3 regions of the Paenibacillus sonchi genome follow, and region 1 is predicted to be linked to each of the others. Evidence: riboswitches for the same ligand, from Rfam matches in the RefSeq annotation. Region 1 holds a riboswitch; each other region holds the start of a gene.
The links. Region 1 has a riboswitch for cyclic di-GMP ahead of JI735_RS30805 (S-layer homology domain-containing protein). Riboswitches for the same ligand answer to the same signal wherever they lie in the genome.

Region 1 (3,281 bases):
TCCACATACGGGTAGGACCAGTGCGCAGCGGAAACATCACGGAAGGTTGGCTTATCCGTCTGCACCGGCTGCAGTCCAAGAGCTGCTGTCAGCAGCTTGGTGAATTCAGCCCGGGTCAGGATGGCTTTTGGCGCGTATACAGTTCCGTTCATCCCGTTCACGATGCCTCTTGCCGCCAGCACCTCCACAGCTTGCTGTGCCCAGTGGCCTGACATATCCGTGAATTGTGCCTCGCGCAGCATGACCGCGTACAGTCCAGAGGCTGATATTTTAGCCTGAACAAAACCGTCCTCCGCCGCAGTCACCCCGCCGATATAGCTCCAGATGCCTTTGTCCGGATTGTAGCTGTAGATTCCAAGCTTCTCCCGCTTTGACGTCCAAGGCTCCTCCTGCGGATACCGGACTGCCAGCTTGGCCGGGATCAGGAATGGAGCGCCCGCTTGTACTTGCCAGGCGGAACCAGCCTTGAGCAGCTTTTTGCCGCTTGCATCCAGCATTTCCTTCGTTTCCAGTTCAGCCTGGGCCAGGCTTACGCTGGTATTGTCCGGGAAGGTTCCTGCGGAAATCTCCAGCCGTGCCCAACCGTTCACTGCAGACAAAATGCCGCCTGAACTTCCAATAATCCGGCTGTCTTTGGCTCCAATAGTCACAGGGACCTTGGTCCCCGGGGCCGGACCCGGGTCAGCGTCTGGGCCTGGATTTGGGGTTGCACCTGGCGATGGAGTCGTTTCCGGTCCAGGAGTCGGGTTAGGGGTTTCTTTTAAATCAACTGATTCTATGTAATCATCTTTCTTGCTGTACAGCAGCTTGCTCCCGCTAATTCCGATCAGCTTCACCCCGGCATCTATCGGCAGCGGTTTTACTGCATATGTAGTGAGGTCTACCTGCTTCAGAGTGGCAGCACCGTCAACCTCCTCCTGGAACACAGCTTGTCCTTCACCTATGGACATAAAGGCATATTCAGTTCCCCCGGCTTTCATCCCGGTGAGATCCATTGGCTGTGCCGTCAGGTCTTTGATGTTCAGCAGTACATATTTGCTCCCTGTGGCACTGTTTTTCTGCTTGTACAGCACGTGGCTGCCGTTAAATACAAACCAGTCCACCGCATTCGCACCACCCAGGCTAACCAGTGCGCGGGTTACGCCACTGCTCACATCCAGCAGGCTGAGGCCCCCGTCACGGGCATTCTTGTAGACGACATTTCCGCCGGCCAGCACCGGGAAACGGCCTTCGCCCAGATCCGCTTCAACCCCTGTGGCCAGATCATGATAGATCATGCTGCCGTAATTTTTGCGTTCATACCAGACCACACCTACGCCGTCAGTTGTCGGATTGCCGTATTGGCCGGCCTGCTTGTTGAGCTTCATCTTCTTGCCTGTCTCCAGATCGGCAGTGTAGATATCCCAGTGGAGCGTAGCTCCCGGCTCACTTCCCTTGTCCGCCCACACCGCAACCGCTCCATGCACATAAGGCGCATCCTTGGCGGATGGACCGGCCGTAAGCACCGTATTTGCTCCACTGCGCTGATTCAGCGCGTGCACCTGCTTAACTCCGTCTGCATCCGGTTCCAGCCATATCAGCCGATCACCCGATACGCTATAGTCCGTTCTGCCCGGATTGGCCGCCGCAGCCGAAACCGAAGCCTGCCTTATGCCCAGACCACTGCCGGCAAGCCCCCAAGCAAAATCACCGCCGCGCAAACAGCTGTAACCGTCTGCGTAAACTTCCTTTTCCTTCCGAACCTCATCCACTTCTCTCCCCCAGCGCTATTTGTAGGCACGCCAAAAAACCAAGTGCCTTGAGCGGCCCGGCTGCCCTGACATCCCTTCCGGATGAAGTAGGCCCGTGGCTTTGCGTCTCCGACTTTCGTACGGATTTGCCTTTGTTCCAAACTCGGTTTTCTGTCCTTGTATGCTTATGTAAATGAGACTTTAGATGTAGAGGACACTCTTATTATCGGAATTTATTCCTATCGAATTAAGATGTTCTATTTTTTCCTTTTTCAGGGATACGGACAGGAAATCCTTTAATGGAGCGGATCAGGCATGGAAACTAGTAGAGCATCCCGGAAGGCTAGATTGACGGACTCCTCGCCATCCATCTTGTAGATAATCAGATGGGTGCTGTACACTCGAACCTAAAGGGAACCACGACGTTACGGACTCCAGCGCCGTTATTTCAACAATCCGGTCTTTTTATTCAAGCTAACGGACAGAGGAGACGCTAAGCTGGCATTTCCCGGAGCACAATAGTGGATTTGCATGAAATAGGGTCATCTGGGTCCGTAAGTGCCCAGCAAAAACTGATTTCAAGCAGATAACGGCATCTGGGTCCATTAGGGGAAGTCCCCCCTTTTTTCAGGGGAGGCTGGAAGAGTTCGATCCTCTGCTGTACGAGCCGTTTGGCTTTGTTTTCTCCTCTCTGTCCGATTCATTGCTGCGCCCCACCAAACCACACGCAAAAAGCCGCCTCTCCCAAGGCGGCTTCCTGCTCCAAACGTTTATTTCACCCGTCACATTCACTGCTCATACTTACTTGCAAAATCCGGCCACACACTGTTTTCCTTACTTGCCTCCGCTGCCTTCTGCCTTACTTCCTTGCTCGCCCTACTTCCCTATTACCTTACTTCCCGCTCGTCTTGCTCCCCTCTTGCCTTACTTCCTTGCTCGCCTTGCTTCCCTCTCGCCTTACTTCCCTGCTTGCCTTGCTTCCCTGCTTGTACCCTGCCAGCCAATCTACTGCGCAATCTGCTCGCGGATGCTCGCGAGGATTTTCTTCTCCAGCCTCGACACCTGGACCTGCGAGATGCCGAGGCGGCTGGCGACTTCGGATTGGGTCTGGTCGCGGTAGTAGCGCAGGTAGACGATCAGGCGCTCGCGCTCGGTCAAGGCCCCGATGGCCTCATTGAGTGCGAGCTTGTCGAACCAGCGCTCCTGCGTCTCGTCGGCAATCTGGTCGATCAGCGTGATCGGATCGCCGTCGTTCTCGAAGACGGTCTCGTGGATTGAAGTCGGCGGCTTGTTGGCCTCCTGGGCGAACACGATCTCTTCGGGTGTCACCCCCAGCGCCTCCGCGACTTCGCCGATGGTCGGCAGCCGGTCCAGCGTTTTGGACATTTCGTCCTTCATTTTGCGGACCCTGTTGGCCATCTCCTTGAGGGAACGGCTGACCTTGAGGGTGCCGTCGTCCCGGAGGAAACGCTGAATCTCGCCGATAATCATCGGCACGGCATAGGTGGAGAATTTGACCTCATAGCTGAGGTCGAATTTATCTACGGACTT
Region 2 (3,281 bases), 3.1 Mb from region 1:
GTTACTCGTAAAAGTTGCACAGAATCCCATAGCGTCATACAATACAGTAGAAGAAAGCACACACATTGCGCAGGCGGGGGCTTTTGCTCCTTCTCCAGCATCCCGATAACTATAAGCGGCGCAGCTTTCCGGATGTTCGGCGGCTGCGTTTTTTGCTGTTCAGAGAGGAGAAAAGGCGGAGATGAAATGTCTGACCATCCGGCAGCCCTGGGCCACATTAATTGCGCTTGGGGAAAAACAGTTCGAGACCCGTTCCTGGCAAACGGCTTATCGCGGTGAACTGGCGATTCATGCCGGAATGGGGATCGACACCACTGCCTGCGGGCAGGAGCCTTTCAAGTCGGCCTTGGCGCGGCATGGCTTCACTGTGGACAATCTCCCCCGGGGAGCCATCATCGCCATAAGCCGTCTGGCCGATTGCCATGAGGTAACGCAGGCGGATGCAGTTGAGGGCTGGCCCGGCGGCAATGAGCTGGTTTTCGGCGATTATGCGCCAGGACGCTATGCCTGGAAGCTGGAGGATGTGACGGCGCTTGCCCGGCCCATACCGGCGAAAGGCAGGCTGAGCTTCTGGGAGTACCCTGTGCTGGAGGGGGAGCAGTGACCTGCCGGGACTGCATAACCTTTTGGCGGAACAAGAAAAAATAATTAGCGGCCCAAGCCATGATTGGGTATGAACCGGCTGACTCGCGGGTAATCTTCTTATAGGATGTTTGGTGCTGCCACTGTCCCGCGCGATCATCAGGATGTATAAGAAAGGGCGTATGCATAGGAAATGGGAAGTCTCCTTATTGCGTGGCTTTGTATGCTGTGTTTGTATTTTTCGTTTGAGGATAAGGTAAGCAGGAAAATTATACTTCCCGTGGCCCTGGTCGTTTTTTTCGGCACGCTGGGTTACTGGAAGCTTTTAATGTAATTTTTATGCAGGTATCAGCTTGTTTTCAGGTTAAGGATATATATTGAATGTACCAAACACTCCCCGGTGTTTATAAATAGCTTGCAGGGTCTTGCCAGCTCCCATGGTGAGGCCCGTTTTATTTTGTCTGGCTGATCCTGGCGCAGCATGGGGTGGATAAAATAATCACTGGTATTTATAAAAAAAGGTGATTTTATGTGATATTTTTCACAATAAAATAATAAAAATTATTTTATATTAAAATTGAAATATCAAAGATTGAAACGTAACAAAAATAAAGCACCTCAAAAGGAGAATTATGATGAGTCATGAAGGAAGTCTCCGCCGCGGGCTGGCATTCGGGTTGTTTTTGAGTATTCCGTTGTGGGTGTCCATGATTGGCTGGGTTCAGCTGCTGTAAATCCCAATTCGCTATATCCGCAGTGTCTGGTTACGGGAGCGTATATAGCATTACATAGAGATGGATGAAGAACTGCTGCCGGTTGATTCCGGGGCGGTTTTTTGTTGTGCGGTCCTGATTCGAAGGAACGTTCTTGCTCCTTAAGGAGTAGCTATAGCTAGGAATAAAGATTCTGGATAAGATTTGAAATTATAGTTCGAATATACTAGATTTTAATATTAAAAATTGCAATTAAATACAGGATCTGATGCTGTAAAAAAGGAGAAAACCATTCTGCAGGGAGATTTCCTTCTGGACAGGAAGGCTGTAAAGCCTTATGAATAGCGGGTTTATCCATGTTCCAGGCAACCGTAACTTGAAAAAATAGTTAAGGAATAGATTGACAATCGGGCAAGGAAGAGGCTAAACTGAAATTAGTTCAAAAGTAACAAATGTCATAGACTACATAAGTTTCACTTAATCTATATTTCTCATGTATAAACGCAAACCGTCCGAAAGGACGGGACGCAAAGTCAGGAATCTAATGCCCGACCAGGGCTATGATCGTCCGGCCGCCGTGAAGCTGACCCTTCGTGGCGGTCTTTTTGTTGTTATAGTTTTTCCGCAAAATCATAGAATAAGTTACTAGGAGGTGCAAGGCGATTGAAAAAAAGATCACAGAAAGCAGCAGCTCTGATTCTGACAGGGGTACTGGCATTGAGCAGCACGGTTACCTGGGGATGGAATGTTAAAGCTGCGGGAAATATGCCGTATATCCCTACCCCTGTCCTGGGTGTTGCCGGCAATTTTAACGCATTTATTTTTGGAGATTTCACGCAATCTTACGATCAGATTCATGGAAGGCTCGCGGCTGAAGGAAATATTACGTTGCAGGGGTACGGTGTTTCCAAGGATGCGCCCGGCGGGGATGTGCTGGTTGCCGGCAAAAATCTCACTCTAACAGACGGAACTATATACGGAGCAGCTGTATACGGAGGCACTATAACCAGCATACGGGCGGATCTCAAGGAGACTCCCCGCCAAGGGACGCCGATTGATTTTGCGGCCGAGGAACAGTTTTTGGCCCGGCGTTCGGATGAATTGGCCGCATTGACGCAGACACAGCCTTTTGTAAAAGAATATGGAAAAATCACTATTAACGCTCCGGATGCCTATAATGTCATTCATCTGGCCGCTGCTGATTTGGCTGACGCCAACGGGCTGCAGTTCAACATAGCAGGTGATGCCACCGTCATTATTAATGTGGGCGGAAGCGCTGTGAAGATTCCCAATTTTCAATTCTGGGGAGGCAAACCCCGCAAGGTCCTGTTCAATTTCTATGAGGCTGCTTCTGTGAATATCGGGAACACGACAATCGAGGGCACGATATTGGCTCCTCATGCCAGTGTCTTTTATGATCATGCAGAGCTTCATGGCACACTGATCGCAAAAGCGTTCAGCGGTTATGTGCAGATGCACCACTATCCGTATGAAGGCTCCGAACCGCCTGCAACGCCGACGCCGACGCCGAGCGCAACGGCGACACCGACGCCGAGCGCAACGGCGGTGCCAACGCCGAGCGCAACGGCGACACTGACGCCGAGTGCAACGGTGACGCCAACGCCGAGTGCGACGGCGACACCAACGCCGAGCGCAACGGCGACACCGACAGCAGTCGTAACGCCGACGCCAACAGCAGTCGTAACGCCAACGCCAACAGCAGTCGTAACGCCGACGCCGACAGCAGTCGTAACACCAACGCCAACAGCAGTCGTAACGCCGACGCCGACAGCAGTCGTAACACCAACGCCGACAGCAGTCGTAACACCAACGCCGACAGCAGTCGTAACACCGACGCCGACAGCAGTCGTAACACCGACGCCGACAGCAGTCGTAACACCAACGCCAACAGCAGTCGTAACGCCGACGCCGACAGCAGTCGTAACACGGACACCGACGTCTAGCGCGTTACCGAGCGCCACTGCA
Region 3 (3,281 bases), 3.0 Mb from region 1:
CAGGAAAAGCAGCATCCCCGTGCATCAGCACAGCCATGGCCTTGTTCGTGTCGAGCTGCGGCAGTCCCGGAGAATTCCGGTCCTCTTGAGCTGCGCGGGCAAAACCTTCAACAACCGGGTTGACGAATTCCAGATGGCTCGGGTTGTTCGCCAGTGTAATGCGGGTGCGGACAGTCTCGCCTTCGCGCACGGCACGGTCTGCGCCCAGATGGTATTTCACGTCACCCGTCCAGCCGTAGTTAATGCCCATGGAGCCTTCGGAAGGGAACAGCTCCTTGTTGGGAGAATGATGAAATTCCGAGAAAATAATATCGTAGGGCTTTCCGAGAATATGAGCCAGCACATTCAGGCGTCCGCGGTGGGCCATACCCATCAGGATATGTTCCGCACCATCATGTGCGGCGGCACGGACAATCTCGTCCAGCATAGGCACCAGCGCATCATTGCCTTCCAGGCTGAAGCGTTTTTGGCCGACAAAGGTTTTATGCAGGAAGGTCTCGAACTGCTCTACCTGGATCAGGCGGTTCAGCAGCTCCTTGCGCTCGGCATTATTCAGAGGGGCCGGAGAGCTTGTGGACTCTGCCTGGCTGTTCAGCCAGCGCAGCTCCTGTTCGTCGTGCACATGCCCGAATTCGTAGGCGATAGTCTGCGTATAAGCCCGGAGCATCCGGTGAACCGCGTCCCAGGCGGTATGAACATCCGCCGGCGCATTCTCCCAGATCAGCGAGGCGGGCATAGCGATCAGGTCCTCGCGGGTGAGATCATAGGTTTCATAATCCAGCCATTTCGCCATAGGGTTATTCCCCTGCTCAAGCGGATCAATATTGGCGGCCATATGGCCATATATACGAATATTGGCGATTAGCTTGGAAGCTCTTACGGCCTTTCTCAGCCACTCGGTGCCTCCCGAAAGAGCCGGCTGCGGGGCCGGTACGGCATCCGGAGCAAGCGGAGGAGGGCCGGAAACAGTAAATAGATCACGGTAATGATGTTCTACTGAAGAGGGATCTTTAACGAATTGCTCATATTTCTCTTGAATATAGCCCAGATTGGGGCCGTGATACTTACTCCAAATGGATTCGTTATAGGGCTCTTTAACTGCCATGAATACATCCTCCTAACGGATGAACTCCACGTGGCCGCATGTGGCTTGAGCGCCCAGTGGAGCTGCGATGTTTACGGTTTCATTTCACATCTTATTGTGCTACTTTCAAGACGTGTAATCAATTCATACTTTCGGGGAATCCGTTCGCAAAACGGCATGATTCAGTCCGGAAATGATGAAGAACGGATATTGGTTGCAGAATCAGGATTTGCAGCCGGTTCAACCAGTAACAATGACCTATGTATAAACCGGAAATGTTCATCAACAGCTCCTTAAGACATATTTTTTGGACAAAGGTTAGCAAAAAAAGCTATTCTTTTGCACTACTTAGCATAAAAAATTTTCCAAATAACGACACACTTTTCGTGTAAGATCTTGTATAATGTTATTGCGGATAACGGTTTCATGGTTTCTAACCAGATCCTTTCATGTAAAGGGTCCAGTAAAGGGTAAACCTGCCGAAAGGCAGGGACACAAAGTCTCGGGTCTACTGTAGAGATGCTGCAGCTACTACGACGGCCGGACTGCCTGGGGACGCATAATTTCTAGGAGGAGATATTCTTGGATAAGTCCAACCAGGGGAATGACGGAGAACTGCTGACGGGTGATCTGGATTTAGAATGGGTGTATTTGCTGATGTCGGCCAAGAAGGCAGGGATCGAGGCGGATGAAATCCGCCGGTTTTTAAACGAAAAAACAGCATTGCAGGCGATGTAGAGGCGTTTATTATGATGGAAATACATACAGAAAAGGGCACAGCAATCATAAGCTGTGCCCTTTTCTGTATCGCTGGAGCCTGCGGACGACCGCCATTATTGATCCTTCTGCTCCAGCCGCCATTTTTGGTAATCGAGAAACTCTTTGAATTCCCTCTTGCTTATACCTGAGGCCATGGCTTCCTGAACAAGCCGGAACCATTCGCCGTCCAGGGAGGATTCATCAGCATCCGAAGGTTCGCCATAGAGCAGACTGTGGATGGAAACCTGGAGCGCGTCAGCGATTTTTTCGATAAATTGGATTGAGGGGTTGGATTGGATATTTCTTTCTACATTGCTTAAGTATGATTTCGCAACATCAGCCTTGTCCGCCAGTTCGGATAAGGACCAGCCTTTTTCCAGACGGAGATGGTGGATGCGACTTCCCATATTATCCGGCACGATTACAACGCCCCTCCGTACTTTTTGTTAAAATATAAGGATTTTACGGTTAACGCCAATAATCATCCTCATATTTCTCGCCGAAACGGGTGCCGCCCGTAAGACGCAGAGCCGTTTCCACTTGTCAGTATAACAAATTTCCTTACAACGGACAAAAATCATTGGTACAAGGGAAAACAGCCTAATCTGCTTCCGGATCCGGAATCAGGATAGGCTGCTTCAGAAAATGCAGTCCGCTATGAATTAGTAATCCTTTTTGGGGCCTTGTTTGGCTTCGAAATTCCAGGTCAGCTTCAGCTTATCCTTTTGGAAATAGTTTTGTGCTTCGCCAGTATCCACGAATTCGAACTTGACCGTAAAGCTGTCGCTGCTCTGTGCTTTGATGCCGTCAGCTTCAGTGAGAATTTGATCCCATCCGGTATTGTTGACCAGATCCGGGGTTTGACCCTTCAGGGCGTCCAGTGTAGTTTCATACACCACAACTTCCGGTGAGAGAATCGTTCCTTTATCGTTGTTCTTCAGAAATTTAACCTTGATGAATTTGCTGAGATCGACACCGTTGTTGTCGCCGAGGGTATCTGTAACCTCAGTGGTGGTTTTCAGCAGAATCGAGCCGATATCTAAGGTTCCGTCATTTTTAAGCTTAAAAGTTTTGGTTACGGTGTCGCCCGGTTTCAGGTTTTGGATATCCACGATTACGGAAGGATCGGAGTTCAGATCCAGTGTGCCTGCTGCGAAGGTAGCCGTACTTGTTGCAGTATCACTAAAGTATGCGAAGGTCCCTCCGCCAATCAAGGACAAACCGAGTGCTGCCGATGCGATGCCAAGACCCAATGTTTTTTTGATACCCATATTCGAATTCCTCCTCTGATTTGTGTAGCTGTTGATAAATGAATTATTGTATCTTCCGTTTCGTAGGCGGAAGCGGACAATCTGTTCAGGACTGTATGTCAGTTCCCGGCGGCGTTTGGGGGAGCGCGGTGTTTTTTTCTCAAGGGCGGTCAGCGCCTTCCAAGAGC

Region 2: linked by a shared signal. The riboswitch ahead of JI735_RS11470 (choice-of-anchor A family protein) and the one ahead of JI735_RS30805 (S-layer homology domain-containing protein) in region 1 are both predicted to bind cyclic di-GMP.
Region 3: linked by a shared signal. The riboswitch ahead of JI735_RS10940 (anti-repressor SinI family protein) and the one ahead of JI735_RS30805 (S-layer homology domain-containing protein) in region 1 are both predicted to bind cyclic di-GMP.

Annotation. Positions count from the first base shown of each region.
Region 1 covers NZ_CP068595.1:6,842,903-6,846,183, forward strand. The annotation lists gene JI735_RS30805 (S-layer homology domain-containing protein) at 1-1,751, opposite strand, end outside; cyclic di-GMP riboswitch class I at 1,799-1,891, opposite strand; gene sigF (RNA polymerase sporulation sigma factor SigF) at 2,736-3,281, opposite strand, start outside.
Region 2 covers NZ_CP068595.1:2,496,705-2,499,985, forward strand. The annotation lists gene JI735_RS11460 (hypothetical protein) at 1-11, shown strand, start outside; gene JI735_RS11465 (ASCH domain-containing protein) at 182-604, shown strand; cyclic di-GMP riboswitch class I at 1,788-1,875, shown strand; gene JI735_RS11470 (choice-of-anchor A family protein) at 1,959-3,281, shown strand, end outside.
Region 3 covers NZ_CP068595.1:2,368,925-2,372,205, forward strand. The annotation lists gene JI735_RS10935 (2-oxoglutarate dehydrogenase E1 component) at 1-1,105, opposite strand, end outside; cyclic di-GMP riboswitch class I at 1,544-1,637, shown strand; gene JI735_RS10940 (anti-repressor SinI family protein) at 1,667-1,822, shown strand; gene JI735_RS10945 (helix-turn-helix domain-containing protein) at 1,918-2,250, opposite strand; gene JI735_RS10950 (TasA family protein) at 2,506-3,114, opposite strand.